Regions from separate parts of the Streptomyces sp. NPDC048521 genome, predicted to be linked through region 2. Evidence: riboswitches for the same ligand, from Rfam matches in the RefSeq annotation. Region 2 holds a riboswitch; each other region holds the start of a gene.
The links. Region 2 has a riboswitch for cobalamin ahead of ACGFRF_RS09100 (ribonucleoside-diphosphate reductase subunit alpha). Riboswitches for the same ligand answer to the same signal wherever they lie in the genome.
Positions count from the first base shown of each region.

Region 1: linked by a shared signal. The riboswitch ahead of ACGFRF_RS18250 (cobalamin biosynthesis protein) and the one ahead of ACGFRF_RS09100 (ribonucleoside-diphosphate reductase subunit alpha) in region 2 are both predicted to bind cobalamin.
Region 3: linked by a shared signal. The riboswitch ahead of ACGFRF_RS01875 (CbtB-domain containing protein) and the one ahead of ACGFRF_RS09100 (ribonucleoside-diphosphate reductase subunit alpha) in region 2 are both predicted to bind cobalamin.
Region 4: linked by a shared signal. The riboswitch ahead of ACGFRF_RS13785 (HoxN/HupN/NixA family nickel/cobalt transporter) and the one ahead of ACGFRF_RS09100 (ribonucleoside-diphosphate reductase subunit alpha) in region 2 are both predicted to bind cobalamin.

Region 1 covers NZ_JBICWR010000007.1:55,461-60,786, reverse strand. The annotation lists gene ACGFRF_RS18255 (cobyric acid synthase) at 1-409, opposite strand, end outside; gene ACGFRF_RS18250 (cobalamin biosynthesis protein) at 406-1,350, opposite strand; cobalamin riboswitch at 1,448-1,590, opposite strand; gene ACGFRF_RS18245 (hypothetical protein) at 1,761-1,988, opposite strand; gene ACGFRF_RS18240 (anion permease) at 2,019-3,272, opposite strand; gene ACGFRF_RS18235 (lysozyme) at 3,361-4,215, opposite strand; gene ACGFRF_RS18230 (class II aldolase/adducin family protein) at 4,717-5,326, shown strand, end outside.
Region 2 covers NZ_JBICWR010000003.1:337,601-342,926, reverse strand. The annotation lists gene ACGFRF_RS09100 (ribonucleoside-diphosphate reductase subunit alpha) at 1-1,898, opposite strand, end outside; cobalamin riboswitch at 2,022-2,156, opposite strand; gene mctP (monocarboxylate uptake permease MctP) at 2,328-3,938, opposite strand; gene ACGFRF_RS09090 (DUF3311 domain-containing protein) at 3,935-4,198, opposite strand; gene ACGFRF_RS09085 (GntR family transcriptional regulator) at 4,323-5,087, opposite strand; gene nagB (glucosamine-6-phosphate deaminase) at 5,316-5,326, opposite strand, start outside.
Region 3 covers NZ_JBICWR010000001.1:397,055-402,380, reverse strand. The annotation lists gene ACGFRF_RS01885 (hypothetical protein) at 1-22, shown strand, start outside; gene ACGFRF_RS01880 (SpoIIE family protein phosphatase) at 293-2,383, shown strand; cobalamin riboswitch at 2,494-2,638, shown strand; gene ACGFRF_RS01875 (CbtB-domain containing protein) at 2,675-2,896, shown strand; gene ACGFRF_RS01870 (CbtA family protein) at 2,918-3,670, shown strand; gene ACGFRF_RS01865 (histidine phosphatase family protein) at 3,922-4,512, opposite strand; gene ACGFRF_RS01860 (SpoIIE family protein phosphatase) at 4,735-5,326, shown strand, end outside.
Region 4 covers NZ_JBICWR010000005.1:25,756-31,081, forward strand. The annotation lists gene ACGFRF_RS13775 (BTAD domain-containing putative transcriptional regulator) at 1-763, opposite strand, end outside; gene ACGFRF_RS13780 (glycosyltransferase family 2 protein) at 1,219-2,112, opposite strand; gene ACGFRF_RS13785 (HoxN/HupN/NixA family nickel/cobalt transporter) at 2,338-3,447, opposite strand; cobalamin riboswitch at 3,474-3,662, opposite strand; gene ACGFRF_RS13790 (ArsR/SmtB family transcription factor) at 3,742-4,098, shown strand; gene ACGFRF_RS13795 (hypothetical protein) at 4,297-4,434, shown strand; tRNA gene ACGFRF_RS13800 (tRNA-Thr) at 4,980-5,056, opposite strand; gene ACGFRF_RS13805 (alpha/beta fold hydrolase) at 5,165-5,326, opposite strand, start outside.

The DNA.
Region 1 (5,326 bases), on a different contig from region 2:
TCCCCGCCCCCTCACAGATCACCGCGTCATACGTGCCCCGCAACTCGGCCAGACAGTCCAGCACCGTGCCGAGCAGCCGCTGCTGCCGCCCACCGTGGTAGCCGCGCGCGCTCAACTCGCCCACCGGCTTGCCCAGCAGCACCACCTGGCTGCTCTGCTCGCCGCCCGGCTTGAGCAGCACCGGGTTCATCAGCGCGGTCGGCTCGACCCGGCAGGCCTGGGCCTGCATGGCCTGCGCCCGCCCGATCTCGGCGCCCTCCTTCGTCACGAACGAATTGAGGGACATGTTCTGCGCCTTGAACGGCGCGACCTTCACGCCCTGGCGCACCAGCCACCGGCAGATCCCGGCCGTCACGACGCTCTTGCCGGCGTCGGAGGTGGTGCCGGCGACGAGGAGACCCCCGCTCACTTCCCACGTCCCTTCACGAGTCGGCGCGCGGCGACCGTGACGCCGAGCGCGAGCAGGCCGACACGGCGGGAGAGCCGTACGGCCCGGTCGATGTCGGTGACCCGGACGGCGCGCCCGGTCCCGCCGTTGAGCACGGGGCGGTGCTCGACCCGGCCGCCGTAGGAGAGCGTCCCGCCCAGGCGCACCCCGAGGGCGCCCGCGAAGGAGGCCTCCACGGGCCCGGCGTTGGGGCTCGGATGCCGGGACGCGTCGGCCCGCCAGGCCCGTACCGCGCCCCGCGGGTCGGGGCCGGCGAGCACGGCGAGGACGGCGGTCAGCCGGGCCCCCGGCCAGCCGGCGAGGTCGTCGAGGCGGGCGGAGGCCCAGCCGTAGCGCCGGAACCGGGGCGACTTGTGACCGACCATCGCGTCGAGGGTGTTGACCGCCCGGAACCCGAGCAGCCCCGGCACCCCGCCCACGGCACCCCACACCAGCGCGCCCACGACCGCGTCGGAGGTGTTCTCGGCGACCGACTCGACCACGGCCCGGGCGATCCCGTCGGCGTCCAGCGCCTGCGGGTCCCGGCCGCACAGGTGGGGCAGCCGCGCGCGGGCCGCCTCGACGTCCCCGGCCTCCAGGGCACGCCCGACGGTGCGGGCCTCCCGGGCGAGCGAGGTGCCGCCGACGACCGCCCAGGTGACGGCCGCGGTCAGCGCGACGGAGGCGGTGGGGGAGGGGCGTACGGCGCGTACGGCCAGCGCGCCGAGGGCGACGGCGCCACCGGCGCACACGGCGGTGTGCAGCGTGCCCCAGCCGCGGTGGTCGTGCCACAACGCGCGTTCCACGGCCGCTGCCACCCGCCCGAACGCGGCGACCGGATGCCCGCGGCGGGGATCGCCGAGGAGCAGGTCACCGAGAAGGCCGGCGGCGGCGCCGTACGCGTAGGAGCGATCGGCACCCATCGGCTCAGCCGGCCGTGGGTACAGGAGCGGGCCTGGTACTGGTCCTTCGGCAGCCGAGCATGGCGATCTGTGTCCTCACTCAGGGTGTCCGCGCCCTGGTTCGACGTGATTCGGCGGTGAGAGTTCCTGGCTCCCGGGGGTTCTTCCCCGGTGACAGTGGCGGGACCGCGCCGGATTCGCACCGGCTTCCTCTCTTGCCGCCGTACATGGCCTGGGCAGTCCACCACGCGCCCGGAACGGCCGTCAACTTGCCGTTGACCTGCAGGGGGAGAGTGTGCCGATCCCCACACCGTGAGGCGTGCGGGCATGCCGGAGGCTCCCCTCCGCACCAGTGGGAGGGGAGCCTCGAGGCGCTCGGTCGGGCCGTGGCGGACGGATGCCGGGTCAGGCCGTCGACGAAGGGTGCCAGGTCAGGCTTTCGCCACGATCAGGTAGAAGCCGTACGCCACCGCCGCCGCGCAGGCCGCGAAGCAGACGTAGGCGCCGGTGACGGCCAGGGCCGCGGAGCCGCCCTGGGCCGCGGCCTTCTCGCGCCGCGACAGACCGTTGATGCCGAGGGTGAACAGGGCTACCAGGCCCACCGTGAACACGAGGCTGACGCCGAAGACGGAGCCGAGGGCCGCCCAGTCGATCTTCATGATGCTTCCTTGGTGAACGGGTGCTCGGGGTCAGACCGCGGCGGCCGGCGGGACCGCCGGGGCAGCGGGGGCCGGGTCGGCGACCGGGGCCGGGATGGTGGCCGTCAGGTCCTCGGTGATCGCGCCCGCCGGGGGCGGGGTCACGGCGGCGATGGCGGTGGTCACCACGCCGGCCGGTTCCTCGGTCTCGGCGACGACGTTCGTGTGGTCGACGACCTCGCGGCGGGAGATCTTCCAGATCGCGGCGCTCGCGGCGACCAGGAAGACGGCGACGGCGGCGGTGCCCCAGTCGCCCAGGTCCGTGACGGACTCGGCGCCCGCGCCCACCAGCGCGGCGGCCGGCAGGGTCAGCGCCCAGGCGACGAACATGCGGCCCGCGGTCGACCAGCGGACCACTCCGCCCTTGCGGCCCAGGCCCGCGCCCATCACCGAGCCGGAGACGACGTGCGTGGTGGAGAGGGAGAAGCCGAGGTGGGAGGAGGCCAGGATGGCGGTCGCGGCGCTGGTCTGGGCGGCGAAGCCCTGGCGCGGCTCCAGATCGGTCAGGCCCTTGCCCATGGTGCGGATGATGCGCCAGCCGCCGATGTAGGTGCCGAGCGCGATGGCCAGGCCGGCGGAGAGGATCACCCAGACGGGAGGGTTCGAGCCGGGGGCGATGGAGCCGCCCGCGATGAGGGCGAGGGTGATGATGCCCATCGTCTTCTGGGCGTCGTTGGTGCCGTGGGCGAGGGAGACCAGGCCGGCGGAGGCGATCTGGCCGGCGCGGTAGCCCTTGCGGGTGGCCTCGCCGTCGGCGGTGCCGCCGATGCCGTAGGAGAAGCGGGTGGCCAGCACCGAGGCGAGGCCCGCCACGATCGGCGCGGCCACCGCCGGGAGCAGCACCTTGGTGACCAGCACGTCACCGTGGACGGCGCCGAAGCCCGCGGAGGCGACGGTGGCGCCGACCAGGCCGCCCAGCAGGGCGTGCGAGGAGCTGGACGGCAGGCCCACCAGCCAGGTCAGCAGGTTCCAGAGGATCGCGCCGACCAGGGCGGCGAAGATGACCTCGGGACGGATGCCGGTCTCGTCGACGAGACCCTTGGAGATCGTGTTCGCGACCTCCACCGAGAGAAAGGCGCCCACAAGGTTGAGGGCGGCGGACATGGTCACCGCGATCTTGGGCTTCAGGGCGCCTGTGGAGATCGTGGTGGCCATCGCGTTCGCGGTGTCGTGGAAACCGTTCGTGAAATCGAACGCGAGTGCGGTTACTACCACAATCGCGAGGATCAGCGAGAAGCTTTCCATTTACCCAGGCAATCGTTCGAGGTCGTTGGCTGGATGAACGTAGGCAACCTGGGTGAACGGAAGATGAACTGAGGCGGGCATGAGGGTGTCAGTAACGAGCGGAAGAGGTTCCGTTTGTCCCCCTGGGCCCAGGCGCCCCTTGGCCACCGAGTCCCGCGAAGGTCCGCAGCCGGGCCGGCGGGCCGTTGAAGAGATTCTGGTCACCCGGCAGCCTGCCCTTGGTGCCGTACTGCCAGAACGTCCAGTACCGCCAGCCGCCCGGCAGCCTCCCGGGCCGTGAGGTGCCGTGACGGGCGATCCACAGGGCGTGGGAGGAGGAGAAGGCGCGGCTGTTGCCGGTGCAGAGCTTCCACCAATGGGTCGTCGTGTAGATCACCGGGCGGCGGCCGGTCTTGCGCTTGATCTCGTTGCTGAAGGACCGGATCCAGCGGATCATCCGCTTCTTGCCCAACCCGTAGCACTTGTGCTGCCGGTCGTAGGGGTTGTACTCGATGTCCAGCGCGGGCGGCAGTGTCCAGCCGTCCGCCCGCCAGTCTCCGCCGTGCCGCACGAAGTACGCGGCCTGCCGGGCGCCGGAGGACTCGTCAGGGAGCGCGAAGTGGTACGCGCCCCGGATCAGGCCGGACCGGCGCGCGCCGCCGTACTGCTGGGAGAAGCGGGGATTGCGGTAGTGCGTGGACTCCGTCGCCTTCACGTAGACGAACCGGGCGCCCCGCGCCCGGGTGGCCGGCCAGTCGATCCGCTTCTGGTGGGACGACACGTCGTGCCCCCGGGGCAGCCACGCGGCCGCGGCCGGTGGCCGTGCCGCCGGAGGCCCTGCCTGCGAACCTCCCTCTTCCACAGGGCCCGCCGACGCGGTCGCGCTGCCCGCGAGGGCGAGCGCCGCGGTGGCCGCCGCGAGGACACCGATGCGGCGACGGGGAACGGTGCGGTCACGGGCCATGCGTCGTCTCCCCGGAGTAGTGGGCCAAGGATCGCCGGGCGGGCAAGAGAGAACATTGAAAGGTCTGGCGATCACCGGATCGGCGCCGCTTCGCGGTGATTCGCGACAACATCCGCCCGTTCGGAGGCACGCCCTCCGGTTCCGCCGAGCCCCACCCCGTACCGCCCCGGCTGGCAGGATCACCGCATGGCCGAGCGACGACGCGACACATCACCGGACGCGACAGACAGCGAGCCGACGCCCGGGGGCGAGACGGTGCCCGATCGGGGAGCGGGAGCGGGCGGGAACGCCCCGCGCACCGAGGCGGCGGGTGGGGCAGCGGAGCCGGTGCCGGTCCCGGTGGCGGGTGGGGCGCGGGAGCCCGGGTTCGGCCGGGTGGCGGGAGCGGTCGGGGGCGGTGAGGCCGGTGAGGTGCCGCGCGGTGAGGCGGCGGGTGGGGCAGCGGAACCGGAGCCGGGCCCGGCGGCGGGTGGGGCTGGGAGCGGGGCGGGCGGTGAGGCGGTGTCCGGTCGGCGGGCGGGAGCGGACGGGGACGTGGCGCTGGTCTGGGCGGCGTTGGTCGCGACGGCGCGCCGGACCGTCGCCGACGGGCTGGTCGTCGGCACCTCCGGCAACGTCTCCGCACGCGTCGGGGACCTCGTGCTGGTCACCCCGTCGGGCGTCCCCTACGACCGGCTCACCCCGGACGACATCACCGGCGTCGACCTCACCGGACGCCAGGTGCTCGGCACCCTGGTACCGACCAGCGAGCTGCCCATGCACCTCGCCGTCTACCGCACCACCGACGCCGGCGCGGTCGTCCACACCCACGCCGTCCACGCCACCGCGGTCTCCACGCTCGTGCCCGAACTCCCGCCGGTCCACTACATGACCGGCGCCCTCGGCGGACCCGTCCGCGTCGCCCCCTACGCGACCTACGGCACCGAGGAACTGGCCGAGAACATGCTCCGCGCCCTCGCCGACCGCTCCGGCTGCCTGCTGCAGAACCACGGCACCCTCACCTACGGCGCCGGCCTCGACCAGGCCTACGACCGCACAGCCCAGCTGGAATGGATGTGCCGCCTGTGGCTGACGGCGTCCTGCGTGCCGGGCCTGACGCCGTCCCTGCTGA
Region 2 (5,326 bases):
TTGAACAGGTTGGACACCTGCGGCTCGATGCACTCGTACACGCCCGCGATGGACGCGATGGTGGCCGTCGGGGCGATGGCGAGGAGCAGCGAGTTGCGCATCCCGACGGCCGCGATCCGCGCCCGCAGCGCCGCCCAGCGCTCCGGCCAGGTGAACTCGACGCCGTAGTGGTCGGGGTGCAGCACGCCGTGGGCCGTACGGGTCTTCTCCCAGGCCGGCAGCGGGCCGTTGCGCTCGGCGAGGTCGGCCGAGGCCTCGTACGCGGCGAGCATGATGCGCTCGGCGATCCGGGTGGACAGGGCCTTCGCCTCGGGGGAGTCGAAGGGCAGGCGCAGCTTGAAGAAGACGTCCTGCAGACCCATCGCGCCCAGGCCGACGGGGCGCCACTTGGCGTTGGAACGGCCCGCCTGCTCGGTCGGGTAGAAGTTGATGTCCACGACCCGGTCGAGGAAGGTGACGGCCGTGCGGACCGTCTCGTCCAGCCGCTCCCAGTCGATGTCCCCGGCGGTCACGAAGGCGCCGAGGTTGACCGACCCCAGGTTGCAGACCGCCGTCTCGCCGTCGTCCGTGACCTCCAGGATCTCCGTGCAGAGGTTGGAGGAGTGGACCACATGGCCCGCGGTCGCCGTCTGGTTCGCCGTGCGGTTGGCGGCGTCCTTGAAGGTCATCCAGCCGTTGCCGGTCTGTGCGAGCGTGCGCATCATGCGGCCGTACAGGTCGCGGGCCGGGATCGTCTTCTTCGCGAGGCCGTCGGCCTCGGCCCTGCGGTAGGCGGCGTCGAACTCCTCGCCCCACAGGTCCACCAGCTCCGGCACGTCCGCCGGGGAGAACAGCGACCACTGCTCGTCGGCGTTGACCCGGCGCATGAACTCGTCCGGGATCCAGTGGGCCAGGTTCAGGTTGTGCGTGCGGCGGGCGTCCTCACCGGTGTTGTCGCGCAGCTCCAGGAACTCCTCGATGTCGGAGTGCCAGGTCTCCAGGTACACCGCGGCCGCGCCCTTGCGCCGGCCGCCCTGGTTCACGGCGGCCACCGAGGCGTCCAGGGTCTTCAGGAACGGGACGATGCCGTTGGAGTGCCCGTTGGTGCCGCGGATCAGCGAACCGCGCGAACGGATCCGGGAGTACGACAGACCGATGCCGCCGGCGTGCTTGGAGAGGCGGGCGACCTGGTGGTAGCGGTCGTAGATGGAGTCCAGCTCGTCCAGCGGGGAGTCGAGCAGGTAGCAGGACGACATCTGCGGGTGCCGCGTACCGGAGTTGAAGAGCGTGGGGGAGGAGGGCAGGTAGTCGAGCCGGCTCATGAGGGCGTAGAGCGCGGCGACCTCGTCCACGGAGCGAACGGTGTCGTCCTCGGCGAGGCCGGCGGCCACCCGCAGCAGGAAGTGCTGGGGCGTCTCGATCACCTTGCGGGTGATCGGGTGCCGCAGCAGGTAGCGGCTGTACAGGGTGCGCAGGCCGAAGTAGCCGAAGCGGTCGTCGGCGTGCGTGTCGATCAGCGCGTCGAGCCGCTCGGCGTGCAGCCGCACGAACGCGGCGGTCCGGTCCGCGATGAGCCCCTCCCGGTGTCCCACGCCGACGGACTCGGTGAAGGACGTCACGCCCTGCGAGGCGGCCTCGTCCCGGATGGCCCGGGTCAGCAGGCGGGCGGCCAGCCTCGAGTAGGCGGGGTCCTCGGAGATCAGGCCTGCGGCCGCCTCCGTGGCCAGCTCGCGCAACTCCGCGGTGATCTCGGAGGCAGCCCGTGCGGACCGGCCCCGCAGCGCGGCGGCGGCGACCCGGCCGGGGTCGGCGTCGGGGAGGTCGGCGGTCAGCTCGGTCAGGGTCCGCAGCAGCGCGGCACCGGGACCGTCCGTCTCCGGCTCGCTGACTGAAGCCGGATCGGCTGGCGCGATGGTCACGTGGGGCTCTCCCTCGCTCGGCACGGGGCCTGGCGGAGGGCAGGGGGCAGCCACGAGCGCACACGGCGTCGCGTCCACCGGCCCACTCCACGAGGCCCGGACGTCTCAAGGCACCCGGACCGGACGGCCGGGCGCGCTGACGGCAGGTCCTCGGACTGGACAGGCGTGCGGATGCACGCAAGTACACCGTTGCGGGACAGTTCCGGATTCGCACCGGATTCCCCTGCGGCGACAGCGAGCATGAGCATACATCTAGTGCCGGTCCGCCGTGTCACCCCCAGATGTTGTGTCGCCGCGGCTTCAGAGGGTCAACTCGTAGGTGAGGAGAGTGACGAAGAGCGGGCCGCGGTCGTCGGTCGACGACTGCGGCCCGCTCCGGGGTCGGGGATGGCTGGTCGCGCGGTTCACCGCGTCCCTGCGGGGCGCGTCTCAGTGACCGGCGCCTGCCGTGGCCGGCGGAAGCTCCACCTGGACACCCGGGTCGCCCGCGTCGGCCGAGTAGTCCTCCGGCTTGGTCTCGTCGATGCCCTCGGGGGCCTTCAGGGCCTTCAGGACCACCGTGAGGACCACGGTGACGAGGACGTTCAGCACGAAGGCCGTGAGGCCGATGTAGCCGATCTCGCCGATGCCGGGGATCTCCTTGGCGTTGCCGCCGAAGTGCTTCTGCGTCGGGGAGGCGATCCCGTACGCGGCGACCGTGCCGTACACCATGCCGACCGCCCAGCCGGCCAGCAGCGCCCAGCGGTGGAACCAGCGGGTGAACAGGCCGCCGACCAGGGCCGGGAAGGTCTGCAGGATCCAGATGCCGCCCAGCAGCTGGAAGTTGATGGCGACCGTCTTGTCCATGGTGAGGACGAAGATCAGCGCGCCCACCTTCACCAGCAGCGACACGATCTTGGAGACGCGGGTCTCCTGCGCGGCCGTGGCGTCCGGCTTGATGAAGTCCTTGTAGATGTTGCGGGTGAAGAGGTTCGCCGCCGCGATGGACATGATCGCCGCCGGCACCAGGGCGCCGATGCCGATCGCCGCGAAGGCCACGCCCGCGAACCAGTCCGGGAACATGTCCTCGAACAGCTGCGGGATCGCCAACTGCCCGTTGGTGACCTTCACCCCGGCCGCGATCGCCATGAAGCCCAGCAGCGCCAGCAGACCCAGCATGAGCGAGTACAGCGGCAGGATCGTGGTGTTGCGGCGGATCACCTCACGGCTCCTGGACGACAGGGTCGCGGTGATCGAGTGCGGGTACATGAACAGCGCCAGCGCGGAGCCGAGTGCCAGTGTGGCGTACGTCCACTGGCCCGCCGGCGCCGGTACGACACCGCCCACGCCCGTGGTCGAGAACTTCTCGCCCGCCTTGGCGAAGATGTCGTCGAACCCGCCCAGCTTGATCGGTATGTAGATGATCGCCACCGTGATGACGATGTAGATCAGCGTGTCCTTGACGAACGCGATCAGCGCAGGCGCGCGCAGGCCGGAGGAGTAGGTGTAGGCCGCCAGCACACCGAAGGCGATGAGCAGCGGGAGGTCCTTCACGAACCAGTTCGTGTTCTCGCCGCCGCCGACGCCCATCACGTCCAGGACGGCCTGGATGCCGACGAGCTGGAGCGCGATGTACGGCATCGTCGCGAGGATGCCGGTGATCGCCACGGCCAGCGACAGGCCCTTGGAGCCGAACCGGCCGCGCACGAAGTCCGAGGTCGTCACATAGCCGTGCTTGTGCGACACCGACCACAGGCGGGGCAGGAACGTGAAGATCAGCGGATAGACCAGGATCGTGTACGGCACCGCGAAGAAGCCGGACGCGCCCGCCGCGTAGATCGCCGCCGGTACGGCGACGAAGGTGTAGGCCGTGTACAGGTCGCCACCGAGCAGGAACCAGGTGATCCAGGTGCCGAACGACCGACCGCCCAGACCCCATTCGTCCAGGGAGTGCTCGTTCTCGGCCCTGCGCCAGCGCGCGGCCAGGAAGCCCATGACCGTGACGGCCAGGAAGAAGAAGATGAAGACGCCGAGTGCGACGCCGTTGACGCCGTCCTTCACTTCGCGGCACCCCCCTGCGCGTGCTCGCGGGAGCGCTGGTCACGCTGCCACAGCTTGTACGCGATCATCGTGAGCGCCGTGGACACCAGCACCCAGAGCATCTGGTACCAGTAGAAGAACGGGATCCCGATGAACTGGGGGTCCGTCTTGGCGTACGAGCCGACCCACAGCATCGCCACGAAGGGCGCGACGAGACACAGACCGATGATCACTCGGACCGGTGTTACCACCGGTGGTCTCACTTCAGGCGTTTCCGACATGCTGCGGCTCCGTCCCCTTGCTGGTCACCTGTGTAATGCGCAGGCAATCTAGGTGACAGGATCAGGCCAGCGGAAGACCTCGTCCGTATATCGGTATCCCGAATTCGGTGACCGTGGGCCCTGCCTACTCCGCGGGCCGCTTCAGCCGTGCCACGAACTTGTACCGGTCACCCCGGTACACCGACCGCACCCACTCCACCGGCTGGCCCTCGCGGTCCAGCGAGTGCCGGGAGAGCATCAGCATCGGCAGGCCCACGTCGGTGCCGAGCAGACCCGCCTCGCGGGGGGTGGCCAGGGAGGTCTCGATGGTCTCCTCGGCCTCGGCGAGGTGGACGTCGTAGACCTCGGCGAGCGCGGTGTACAGGGACGTGTACTTCACGAGGGACCGGCGCAGCGCCGGGAACCGCTTGGCGCTCAGGTGGGTGGTCTCGATCGCCATGGGCTCGCCGTTGGCCATGCGCAGCCGCTCGATGCGCAGCACGCGCCCGCCTGCGGTGATGTCCAGCAACTCGGCGAGCCGCTCGTCGGCGGTGATGTAGCCGATGTCCAGCAGCTGCGAGGTCGGCTCCAGGCCCTGGGCGCGCATGTCCTCGGTGTACGAGGTGAGCTGCAGCGCCTGGGAGACCTTCGGCTTGGCGACGAAGGTGCCCTTGCCCTGGATGCGTTCGAGCCGGCCCTCCACGACCAGCTCCTGCAGGGCCTGGCGGACGGTGGTGCGGGAGGTGTCGAACTCTGCGGCCAGCGTGCGCTCGGGTGGGACCGGCGTGCCCGGCGCCTGCGTCTCCGTCATGTCGAGCAGGTGCTTCTTCAAGCGGTAGTACTTGGGCACGCGCGCGGTACGGACGGTCGTGCCGGCCTCGTTCTCCGCACTGCTGACGTCGGTGCTCATGCTCTGCCTTCCCGGCTCCGGATGCCGAAAGCGACCGACCTGGCATCGGCCACGGCTCACATCGTGGCACGGCTTCGTGGTCAGGAGTCCACCCGCACGCTCCGTGATCTCCTCTGTATACCCGTGCACCCGCTGTTGGTCTAGTCCATCGGGTCGCGGACCGCGTGGGGGCGGCACCCGGGCCCCGCCACCCGCCCACCGCCGGTGCCGGCGCGGCCGCCCCGCCGGCTAGATCCCCT
Region 3 (5,326 bases), on a different contig from region 2:
CCTGCACCTTCGCCGGGCGTGAGGGCATGGCCGCCGACGACGACCGATGAGGGGTAGACGTGGAGTGATGACCCCAGGAGTGAGGTGAGCACAGTGTGGACCGTGTGAGGCTTGCCCGGGATGCGGGGACCGGCTTCGGGCGCGGCGTTCTCCCCGGCACGCCCCCCTGGCCGCGGTAGTTCCCGTGCCGCATCGTGGACGGGGCTGCTGACCTGTGGGGAGACCGCTTCACCTGCTCTGCGCGCCGAGGCGGGTGCGCCGGTGAGGTCGGCGGGTGGAAGGAGCGAGTGCGATGAGCCGAGCGAAGCAGTGTCCGGAGCCGGAGCATCGGCCGGAGGGTGGGGAGTCCGGCCCGAGCGGCTTGATGGACCTGCTGGGTGTCGCCGCGGTGCTCTTGGAGGCCGACGGCCGGATCGACATGTGGAGTCCGCAGGCCGAGGAACTGTTCGGCTACGCCCGCGGTGAGGCGGTCGGGCAGTACGCGGCGCCGCTGCTCCTCCACCCCGAACACCAGGAGGCGGCGATCAGGCTGTTCGCCGAGGTGATGGAGACCGGCCGGGGCTGGGCGGGGGCGTTCCCCGTCCGGCACAGGGACGGCAGCACCCGGATGGTCGAGTTCCGCAACATGCGGCTCACCGACAACATCGGCGACCACTACGCCCTGGGGCTGGCCACCGACCGGTCCACGCTGCGGCAGGTGGAGCGTGACGTGGCGCTGTCCACCCGGCTGATCACCCAGGCCCCGATCGGGCTGTCCGTCCTGGACACCGACCTGCGGTACGTGGTCGTCAATCCGGCTCTGGCGTCGATGCACGGAGTCCCGGAGGCCGACCACGTCGGCCGGACCTTCCGCGAGGTCCTGTCGGGTCCGCGCTTCCTGGTCGCGGAGGCCGCGATGCGGAAGGTCCTGGAGACCGGTGTCCCGGTGGTGGACGAGCAGGTGGTGGGCCGTACTCTCGCCGACCCCGACCGCGATCACGCGTGGGCGGTGTCGTTCTACCGGCTGGAGGACCACCACGGGCAGCCGCTGGGCCTCGCCACCGTGGTGGTGGACGTCACCGACCGGTACGAGACGGCGAGAAAGGCCGACCGGGCTCAGCAGCGCCTGCGCCTGGTGGCCAACGGCTCGGCCCGCATCGGCACCACCCTGGAGGTGGAGCGGACCGCACAGGAACTGGCCGACGTCCTCGTGCCCGACCTGGCCGACCTGGCCGCCGTGGACCTCCTGGACTCCGTGCTGCAGACGGGCCGCACGGACGTGGGCGAGGGCCCGGCGATGTTCCGCGCGCTGGCGGTGAAGACCGCCTACCCCACCGACGCCGCTCAGGCGATCGTGCCGCCCGGCCGCCTCACCGTCTACCACGCCGACCATCCGGCGTCCCATTGCATCCGCACCCGCCGCCCCCAGCTGGTCACCCACCTGGACAGCAGTGACCTCGCCCGCATCGCCGCCGGCCCCGAGGCCGCCCGCCTGCTCGCCCGGGCCGGTGTCCACACCGACATGGCCGTCCCGCTCATCGCCCGCGGACAGGTCATCGGCGTCATGGGCCTGGCGCGGGCCCGCAACCCCCTGCCGTTCGACGAGGACGACCTCACCCTCGCCTGCGAACTGGCCGCGTCCGCCGCGCTGAGCATCGACAACGCCGTCCTGCACCAGCACATCCGCAGCGCCGCCGAAACCCTCCAGCGCAGCCTGCTTCCCCAGCTCTCGCCGTGTCACCCCGGTCTCGAGGTCGCCGCCCGCTACCGGCCGGCCCAGGCCTTCAGCGAGGTCGGCGGCGACTGGTACGACGTCATCCCGCTCGACGGTGACCGCACCGCCCTCACCGTCGGCGACGTCATGGGCAGCGGTATCCCCGCCGCGACCGCGATGGGCCGTCTGCGCACCGCCACCTCCACCCTGGCCGACCTCGACCTCGACCCGGCCCGGATCCTCACCCACCTCGACAAGATCATTCGCGGTCTCGAGCCGTACATCGCCACCTGTGTCTACGCCGTCTACGACCCGCACCACTGCCGCTTGCACGTGGCCTCCGCCGGCCATCTGCCCCCGGTCCTGGTGCGGGACGGCAGACCACCCGAACTCCTCGACCTGCCCACCGGCATTCCGCTGGGAGTCGGTGGTGTGCCCTTCGAGGCCACCACCCTCGACCTGCGACCCGGCGACCAGCTGGTCCTCTACACCGACGGACTGGTCGAAACCCGCAACGACCCCATCGACGAACGCCTGGACGACCTCCTGCGCCAGCTGTCACCGCCGTTCCGCTCCGCGGAGGAGACCTGCGACCGGCTCCTGCGGCGGCTGCGGCACCCCGCCGACCATGACGACGTCGCCTTGCTCATCGCCCGCGCACTGCCCCTGGCGACCGCCTGCGGTACCTGACCGCGACGCCGGGCGGCCCCGCATGACGTCCGCACCGGGCACGACGCCGCTCGGCGGCGGCCGCCTGGCGCGAGATCAAGATCACGCCGGCCGGCGCGGTCTTGGCGGGGTGCATGCCACGCGGTACGGTCTGTCCGATATCGACGACGGCGAGACGGAAGCCGGTGGGAATCCGGCACGGTCGCGCCACTGTGTGCGAGATGCCTCTCGAGGCGTCACGCGAGTCAGACCCGTGGCCGTCGTCCAGTGCACCACCGAGACGGGACGCGAACTCCCGGAGGAGGTTCTGCCATGGCGCAGACCGTCGCTCAGCCGACAGCCACCACGCCCGCCATCCCCGCCAAGCTGCCGCTGCAGGCGATAGCTCCCTGGGCGGTGTTCTTCGGCATCCTGATGCTGGTCCTGCTCTACTTCGTCGGCGCCGAGCAGGGCGCCACCTCCGTGTTCAGCGGCACGGACGTCCACGAGTGGGTGCACGACGCCCGTCACCTGCTCGGCTTCCCCTGCCACTGACGCGAGGGACGCCACTCGCCCATGAACTCCGCAACGGTCAGAAACCTCCTGGTGCGGGGCATGCTCGCCGGCCTCGCCGCCGGTGTGCTCGCCCTGATCGTCTCCTACCTCCTCGGCGAGCCGAACGTCGACAAGGCGATCGGCTTCGAGGACGCCCACTCCCACGAGCACGAGACGGAGGTCGTCTCCCGCTCCCTGCAGTCCACCGCCGGTCTCGCCACCGGAGTCCTCGTCTACGGGGTCGCCTTCGGCGGCATCGCCGCGCTGGCCTTCTGCTTCGCGCTGGGCCGCGTGGGCCGCTTCGGCCCGCGGGCGACCGCGTTGCTGCTGTCCGGCTGCGCGCTGCTCGCCGTGTACGTGGTCCCCTTCCTGAAGTACCCGGCCAACCCGCCGTCGGTCGGCGACCCCGACACCATCGGCGAGCGGACCACCCTGTACTTCCTGATGATGCTGCTCAGCGTCCTCCTCGCGGTCGCCGCGACCCTCCTGGGCAAGCGGCTGGCGCCCGCTCTGGGCACCTGGTGGGCGACCGTGGTCGCGGTCGCCGCGTTCGCCCTCGCGATCGGGGTGGCCTACGCGTTCCTGCCCGTCGTCAACGAGGTGCCGCAGGACTTCCCGGCCACCCTGCTGTGGCGGTTCCGCCTCTCCGCACTGGCCGTCCAGGGCGTCCTGTGGGCCGGATTCGGCCTGCTCTTCGGCGAGTTGGCCGAGCGGCAGCTGAACCCCGAGCCCACGACGGCACCGACCGGGCGCACGGTTCCCGCCTCGAACTGAGCGGTCCTGGGACACGAGCGGGCCCCTCGGAACCATCCGAGGGGCCTCTCGCGCTCTCCGGGCACCGCCGCGGTCGGACCCGGACAGGGCACAGGGCACCGACCGATCAGCCGGGCACCGCCGAGCCGAGCAGCGGCAGAACCGAGTGGCCAGACCTGCCCGACCACGCCGGATCACCTCGGGGGCGTGCGGCGGTCGCCCTCACTGCCGTCACGGGACGCGGCATCCCGAGCCACGGCGCCCGCACGGTCTCAGCGCGCCGCGGAGGTGCCCGGCACGGCCAGGGGCTGCCCGAGCCGCAGATTCCAGCGTCCGCCCCGTCCGCTGAGTTCCGTGGCCGTCAACGGCGGCACGTCCAGCCGCCAGAAGGCAGCCGCGGGCAGGCCCAGGACATGCACGACCGCGGCCCGTACGACCTCCGGCTCCACCACGGCGAGCGTACGGCCGTCCGTGCCCTGCGCGATGTCCAGCCAGCGCCCTACCCGCCCGCACACGTCCTGCACCGACTCCCCGCCGTGTGCCGACCAGCCGGCGTCGGCGAGCCAACGGCCCACCGCCTCCGGCTCGGTGGCCCCCACCTCCTCAAGGGTGCGGCCCCGCCAACGGCCCACATCCAGACCCTTCAGTTCCGGCGTCTCCCCGCCGTCCAGGCCGAGCGCCGCCGCCGTCTCCCGGCACCGCACGCTCGGGGACATGGTGACCCCGGCGTACGCGGGCAGCGTCCCGGCCGCCGAGCGGGCGCGGGCCGCACCGGCGTCGTCGATCGAGTCGCCGTCGTAGAAGCGGGCCTGCCGCAGCGACGGGCTCGTCGCGGGCGAGACGAAGGTGACGCGGCTGGTCACGTGTCTGCTCCTCCTGCGGCTGCTACGGGGTGCGGGTCGCGGATTCCCGTTCTCACGGGGAACGGCACGTACGGCGAGCACCTCCTCGTCGTCCCCGCCGCGTGGCGAACCTAGCATCGGCCCTGCGGAGGCCGGTGGCGACGTCCCCACACCCCCACCCCCCACTCCCTCCCACCCCATAGGATCCTTTTCGTCCGGTATTCCTGGGTACACGGTGTCGGTATGGGTGGCATGGGGCCGCTGGAGGTGGCGACGTGGCGGTTGCCTCCGCGGCCGGAGAGTGTCGCGTCGGCCCGGCGGTTCGTGCGGTCGGCGCTGCGCGGTGCCGCGCCGGATGCCGTGGAGACCGCCGAGCTGCTGACCGGGGAGCTGGTGACCAACGCGGTGCTGCACGCGCGCACCGAGGTGGAGGTCCAGGCGGAGGCCACCGAGGACCGGGTGCACGTCCGGGTCAGTGATCAGCGGCCGGACCGCGCACCGACCCCGCACGCATGCCGTCCGTACGCCTTCACCGGACGGGGCCTGGCACTGGTGGCGGACCTGGCCTCCGGCCACGGCGTCCACATCGGCGACGGCCGTAAGACCGTGTGGTTCGAACTGGGGTCCGAAGCCTCCGTGCCGCCGTCGCCCGCGTGGGAGGCCGTTGCGCCGTCCGGCCGTACGGTGACCGTCACCCTTGTCGACCTGCCCCACGCGCTGTACGCGGCAGCGCAACAGCACCGGGAGGCGCTTCTGCGCGAGCTGACTCTCGTCTCCTTCGGCGGGACTCTGGGCGACCTGCGGCGGCAGGATCTCGTCACCGCGCACGACATGA
Region 4 (5,326 bases), on a different contig from region 2:
GCATCAGCTGACGGTGGAACGCCTCGCGCAGCGGATACTCGGCGACGAGAGCCGCCAACTCGGGGACCAGCGCGGCCAACCGTGAACCGCCCAGCGCGAGTTCGGCGTCGTAGCGCCACTCGAGCAGGAGCAGCCGTGCCTCCTCCAGGCGCTGCACCAGGGCGTAGCCGCCGAGGTCGGCGGGGAGTCCGCTGAGCGGGGCGCCGCGCCAGAGCGTGAACGCGGCCGCGCAGGCCCGCACGACGCCCGGCCAGTCCCGCCGGGCGTGCGCGGCGCGCGCCTCACTCACCCACACCTCGAACACGTGCACGTCCAATTCGCCGTGGTCGACACGCAGCAGATATCCCGGCGGTACGGCCTTGAGCCGGTCGGGGTCGTCCAGCAGCCGACGCAGCCGGGTGACGTGGTTGTGCAGGGAGGCCTGCGCGGAGACCGGCGGCGCCCCACCCCACAGGGCGTCCTTCAGCGACTCGACCGACACGACCCGGCCGGCCTCCAGCAGCAGGGCGGCGAGCAGGGCGCGCACTTTGGGACTGCCGATGGCACGGACGCCGTCGTCAGAGGCGTCGTCGGCGACGTTGGCGACGTTGGCGGCCTTGGCGGCCCTCGCGGTCTTGGCGGTCTTGGCGGCCCTCGCAGTCTTGGCGGTCTTGGCGGCCTTGGCAGAAGCGCTGCCGGGGGTCTCGTACGAAATCTCGTACGGCGGCCGGTCGTAGAGGACGGGCGGTCCCAGCAGTCCGAACCGCAGCTCGTACCGCCGCATCACGCCGCCCACTGCCTTCCCGCGCGGTCGGGACCGACCATGCTCCGCGACGGGTGCCCACCCGCCGTTCCCTGGCGGATTCCCGCCCTGTCCGCAACGGTTTCCCGCCACCTTCTGTTCGCCGCGCCCGGCTCCGGATCCGCCTGTCCCAGGGGCCTGTTCCGCTGTCGCCGGGCGGGTTCCGGCCACTCGGTCCGCGTCCCGCCGTCGAACCGTTGGCCACATGTTAGCGATCCGTTGGCGCATCCTGATGTGATCATTCCATCGGATCTGGCCCGACGGCGCGCGCGTAAGTCGCGTAACTCGGGGGAGTGTCGCCGCAGGCTGGATCCGGGGACGCAAAGGGGCCCCGGCCGTCGGAGGTGAACGACCGGGGCTCCGTCCCGTTCCCTCTGCGCAGCCGCTGGACTCCCTTTACCCGCCCTTGCGTCCGGAGCCTGGTCCCCGCGCACGGCTCAGATCACCGGCGGACGTCCGAGCCGGGTGAGCCGCCCCACCGTCCGCCAGCGCATCGGCCGCCGCCCGCCGGCCGGCTCCCGAACCCCCTCGAGGAATCCGCCGAACCATGCCTTCAGCCCCGCCGGGGAGCGGGTGCGGGCGAGGGTGAGCAGCGTCCACACCCCCAGGTGCACCGGGACGAGCGGCAGGGGCAGCCGGCGCCGGACGAGCCAGACGCGGTTGCGGGCGTTGACCCGGTAGTAGATGGCGTGCCGGGCCGGTGACGTCTTGGGGTGCTGGAGCAGCAACTCGGGGGCGTACAGGATCTTCCAGCCGGCGTCGGCGGCCCGCCAGGCGAGGTCGGTCTCCTCGTGCGCGAAGAAGAACTCGGCGGGCCAGTCCCCGGTCTCGGCCAGCATCGCCATGCGCAGGGCGTGCCCGCCGCCGAGGAACCCGGTGACGTATCCCCCGCGCATCGGGTCCGACTTCCCCACCCGGGGGACGTGCCGCTGCTGGGTCTCGCCGTGCTCGTCGGCGATACGGAAGCCGACGATGCCGAGGCGGGGGTCGGCGGCGTACAGGTCCCGTACGCGCCGCAGCACGTCGGCGTCGACGAGCAGCCCGTCGTCGTCGAGTTCCACGACGACATCGACGTCCCCGTACTCCCGCAGCCGCGCGAGGGCGACGTTCCGGCCACCCGGGCAGCCGAGGTTCTCCTCCACGTCGATGGTGGTGACCTCGCCGGGCAGGGAGAGCCGGCGGGCGAACTCGGGCAGCCGGCAGCCGTTGCCGACGACGACGATGCGGGCCGGGGCGAGGTCCTGCTTGGCCACGGACTGCAGCAGCGCGTCGACCTCGGCGGGCCGGTTGCCCATGGTCACCACGGCGACGGCGATCCTCGGCTCCACCACGTCCCTCACCCCATCCGGCCGACGGCGGCACCGCGTCTCGACCGCGCGGCGCCCGCCGTTCACCAAGATGTTGCCTCACGTCCGAGCGTTCACCTGACGCCGATTCACCGTGCGGCGCGTTTGCGCCGGTTCTGTCCCCCATGAGGGAGTGGCTCCGCCGATCGACCGACCGCCTTCCCCTTCAGCCGGTGCCGGAGGCTCACACGGCCCGGCACTCCCACCGTCTCAGCCCGAGTCTGCGGCGCGGACGGCCCAGCGTTCCTCGACCTTGGCGAAGCGCCAGTACGCGATGGCCACGGCCCAGACGACCACGAACAGGCCGACGATGACATAGCCGACGTTGTCCAGGTCCAGGGCCGCTATCCAGCCGGTGACGTCATCCTGCAGACCGAGCTTGTCGTGCAGGACGCCGACCAGCTCGATCGTGCCGACGAAGAAGGCCACGGCGATGGACAGGCCGGTGATGGTGAGGTTGTAGAACACCTTCCGCACCGGGTTGGAGAAAGCCCACTGGTAGGCGAAGTTCATGAACGTGCCGTCCAGCGTGTCGAACAGGCTCATGCCGGCCGCGAACAGCAGCGGCAGGCACAGCACCGCGTACCACGGGAGACCGGCGGCGGCACCGTTGCCGGCCAGCGCGAGGAGCAGGACCTCCGTCGTGGTGTCGAAGCCGATGCCGAAGAGGAAGCCGAGCGGGAACATCTGGCCCGGGCGGCGGATGGACTTGGTGAGCCGGCCGAGGACACGGTTCATGAAGCCACGGGAGTCGAGGTGGGCCTCCAGCTCCGCCTCGTCGTAACGTCCGGCGCGCATCGCCCTGAAGACGCGCAGGATGCCGAAGAGCGCGACCAGGTTGAGGGCGGCGATGAGGTACAGGAAGCTGCCGGAGACCGTGGTGCCCACGGTGCCGAGGACCTGGTGGGTCCGGGAGCCGTCGTTCATCAGGGTGCCGGCGAGCTTCGCGCCGCCGGCGACCAGCGCGGCCATGACGACCACCACGCTGGAGTGGCCCAGCGCGAACCAGAAGCCCACCGACACCGGACGCTTGCCGTCGGCCATGAGCTTGCGGGTGGTGTTGTCGATCGCCGCGATGTGGTCCGCGTCGAAGGCGTGCCGCATGCCGAGCGTGTACGCCGTGATGCCGAGGCCCAGGCCGAACGCCTTGGTACCCACCTCGTAGTGACGGGGAATCACCAGCAGGAACAGGATCCCGAACGCGACCACGTGCAGGGCGACGATCACGGCCAGGAGCCCCGCGGTCCGGACGGTGTCCTCGCGACGCCAGCGGAAGGACGGGGTGGCGGCGGTTTCGGGCACGCCTTCGGACACGGTCATACGGTCACGCTCCAGCACCTCGTGGATCAGCTTCGTGATGCCGTGGCCGGTCTCCTGGCTGACGGGTCGACGCGCCCGCCCCTGCCTTCCCGGCTGTGCGGCCAGTGGCGTGTAGGGGGCGGGAACTTCCCGATCACAGTGGCGAGGGCCGCTCCGGACTGAGCCCCTGAGGGCTGTCACCGGTCTTCCCGAACACCACGGCCCGCTCACACTAGGCGGCGGCGGGTAGCGGCTGCAAGGCTGCACAACTGAACAGGTATGGAGCGCCCGGCCGATGGCTGCGATGATGGGGCCATGCATCTCGTCCCCGCGGAACGTGCCGGGCAGCGCACCATCGACGGCCACCGGGTCTGCGACGCCATCGCCGCCGTCGGTGAGCCGGAGCGGGTACGCGCCTGGGCCGACCGCTTCTCGCTGCTCTCCGATCCCGGACGCCTGTCCCTGCTGCTCGCGCTCCACGAGGCCGGCCCGATCGCCGTCTCCGACCTCGCCGTCGCCACCGGGATGAGGGACACCGCCGTCTCCCAGTCCCTGCGCCTGCTGCGGACCGCGGGCATCGTCGAGGGCCAGAAGGACGGCCGCGTCGTGCGCTACCGGCTCGTGGACGGATCGATCTCCGAACTGCTGAAGCACTGCGTCTCACGCGACTGAGGGGATCGACGCGGTTGAGGTGATCGACGCGGCTGACGTCTTCGACGCGACTGACGGGCCCGGGGCCGGCGGCGGCCCTGGCCCACGTGCGGGCGCGCCTCGGCGCAGAGCAGAGCACAGCCAGGTGCGGGGCCCCGCCCCCATCGTGGCGTAAAGACCTGTCTATAAGGTGATCATGACTGATCGTCACGACTGCTGGTGCACCAAGGCAGCGCGACGGCACTGGCCGACGGCCTGCGAATCGAGGCGGAACTCAGCAACGGCCGCATCGCCTCCACCAGGGGCCACGACGCCCGCTACATGAAGATCGTCCCCGGCTGCGGGGGTGCATCGTGACCAGCACGTACCGGGAGTGCTCGCCCTGGCACGACGTCCGCGCCTGAGCCGCGAGACGCGGGCAGCTTCGCCCTCGCGCAGGCAGGCGGATCCACGGGGACAACGACACCCGGAGACATTGCCGCGTTCGGTTCGACAGGACGCTGCGCCGGCTTCCGGGTGATCGCGAAGGTCAGCCGGCAGAAACCGGTGGGCGCAACCGGCGGACCTGGTGGGGCTCAGCCGGCGGACCGGTGGGGCTCAGCCGGCGAACCCGGTAGGGGTCGCGTCGCGGTCTCGGCCGCCCGGCAGGCCGGGCAGATGACCTGGGCGTCGCGGCCGTAGCGCCGGGTGAGCCCTTGGCAGCGCGGACAGTATCCGACCTCGTCGGGCAGGCAGCCGAGCAGACGCGCGGCGACGGTCCTGTCCGTCGAGGGGTCGATACGCTCCGGCATACCGTCCACGTGCCGAATCTACGTCCGGCCCCCCGTCCGGGCATCTCGGAGAACGGGCATCTCGGCAACGAGAAGACCCCAGGTCAGACGGTGTCCGACCTGGGGTCCCCATGGAGCCGCTTTCGGGATTCGAACCCGAGACCTACGCATTACGAGTGCGTTGCTCTGGCCATCTGAGCTAAAGCGGCGCGCTGCCCGCACTATGGTGCGACCGGCAACGTCGGTAAGTCTACACAGTTTCCGGGGGTGCTTCGTACCCACCCCGGAGCGGCCGGCTCCGAGGTGGGTGGCATGGGCTATGAGCAGCGCTTTCCGGCACTCGGCGGGGTGCCGCGGAGCAGGTAGGTGTTGATCGCCCCGTCGATGCAGGTGCTGCCGCGGCCGTAGGCGGTGTGGCCGTCGCCGACGTAGGTCAGGAGGCGGGCCGAGGAGAGCTGGCGGGCGAGGGACTGCGCCCA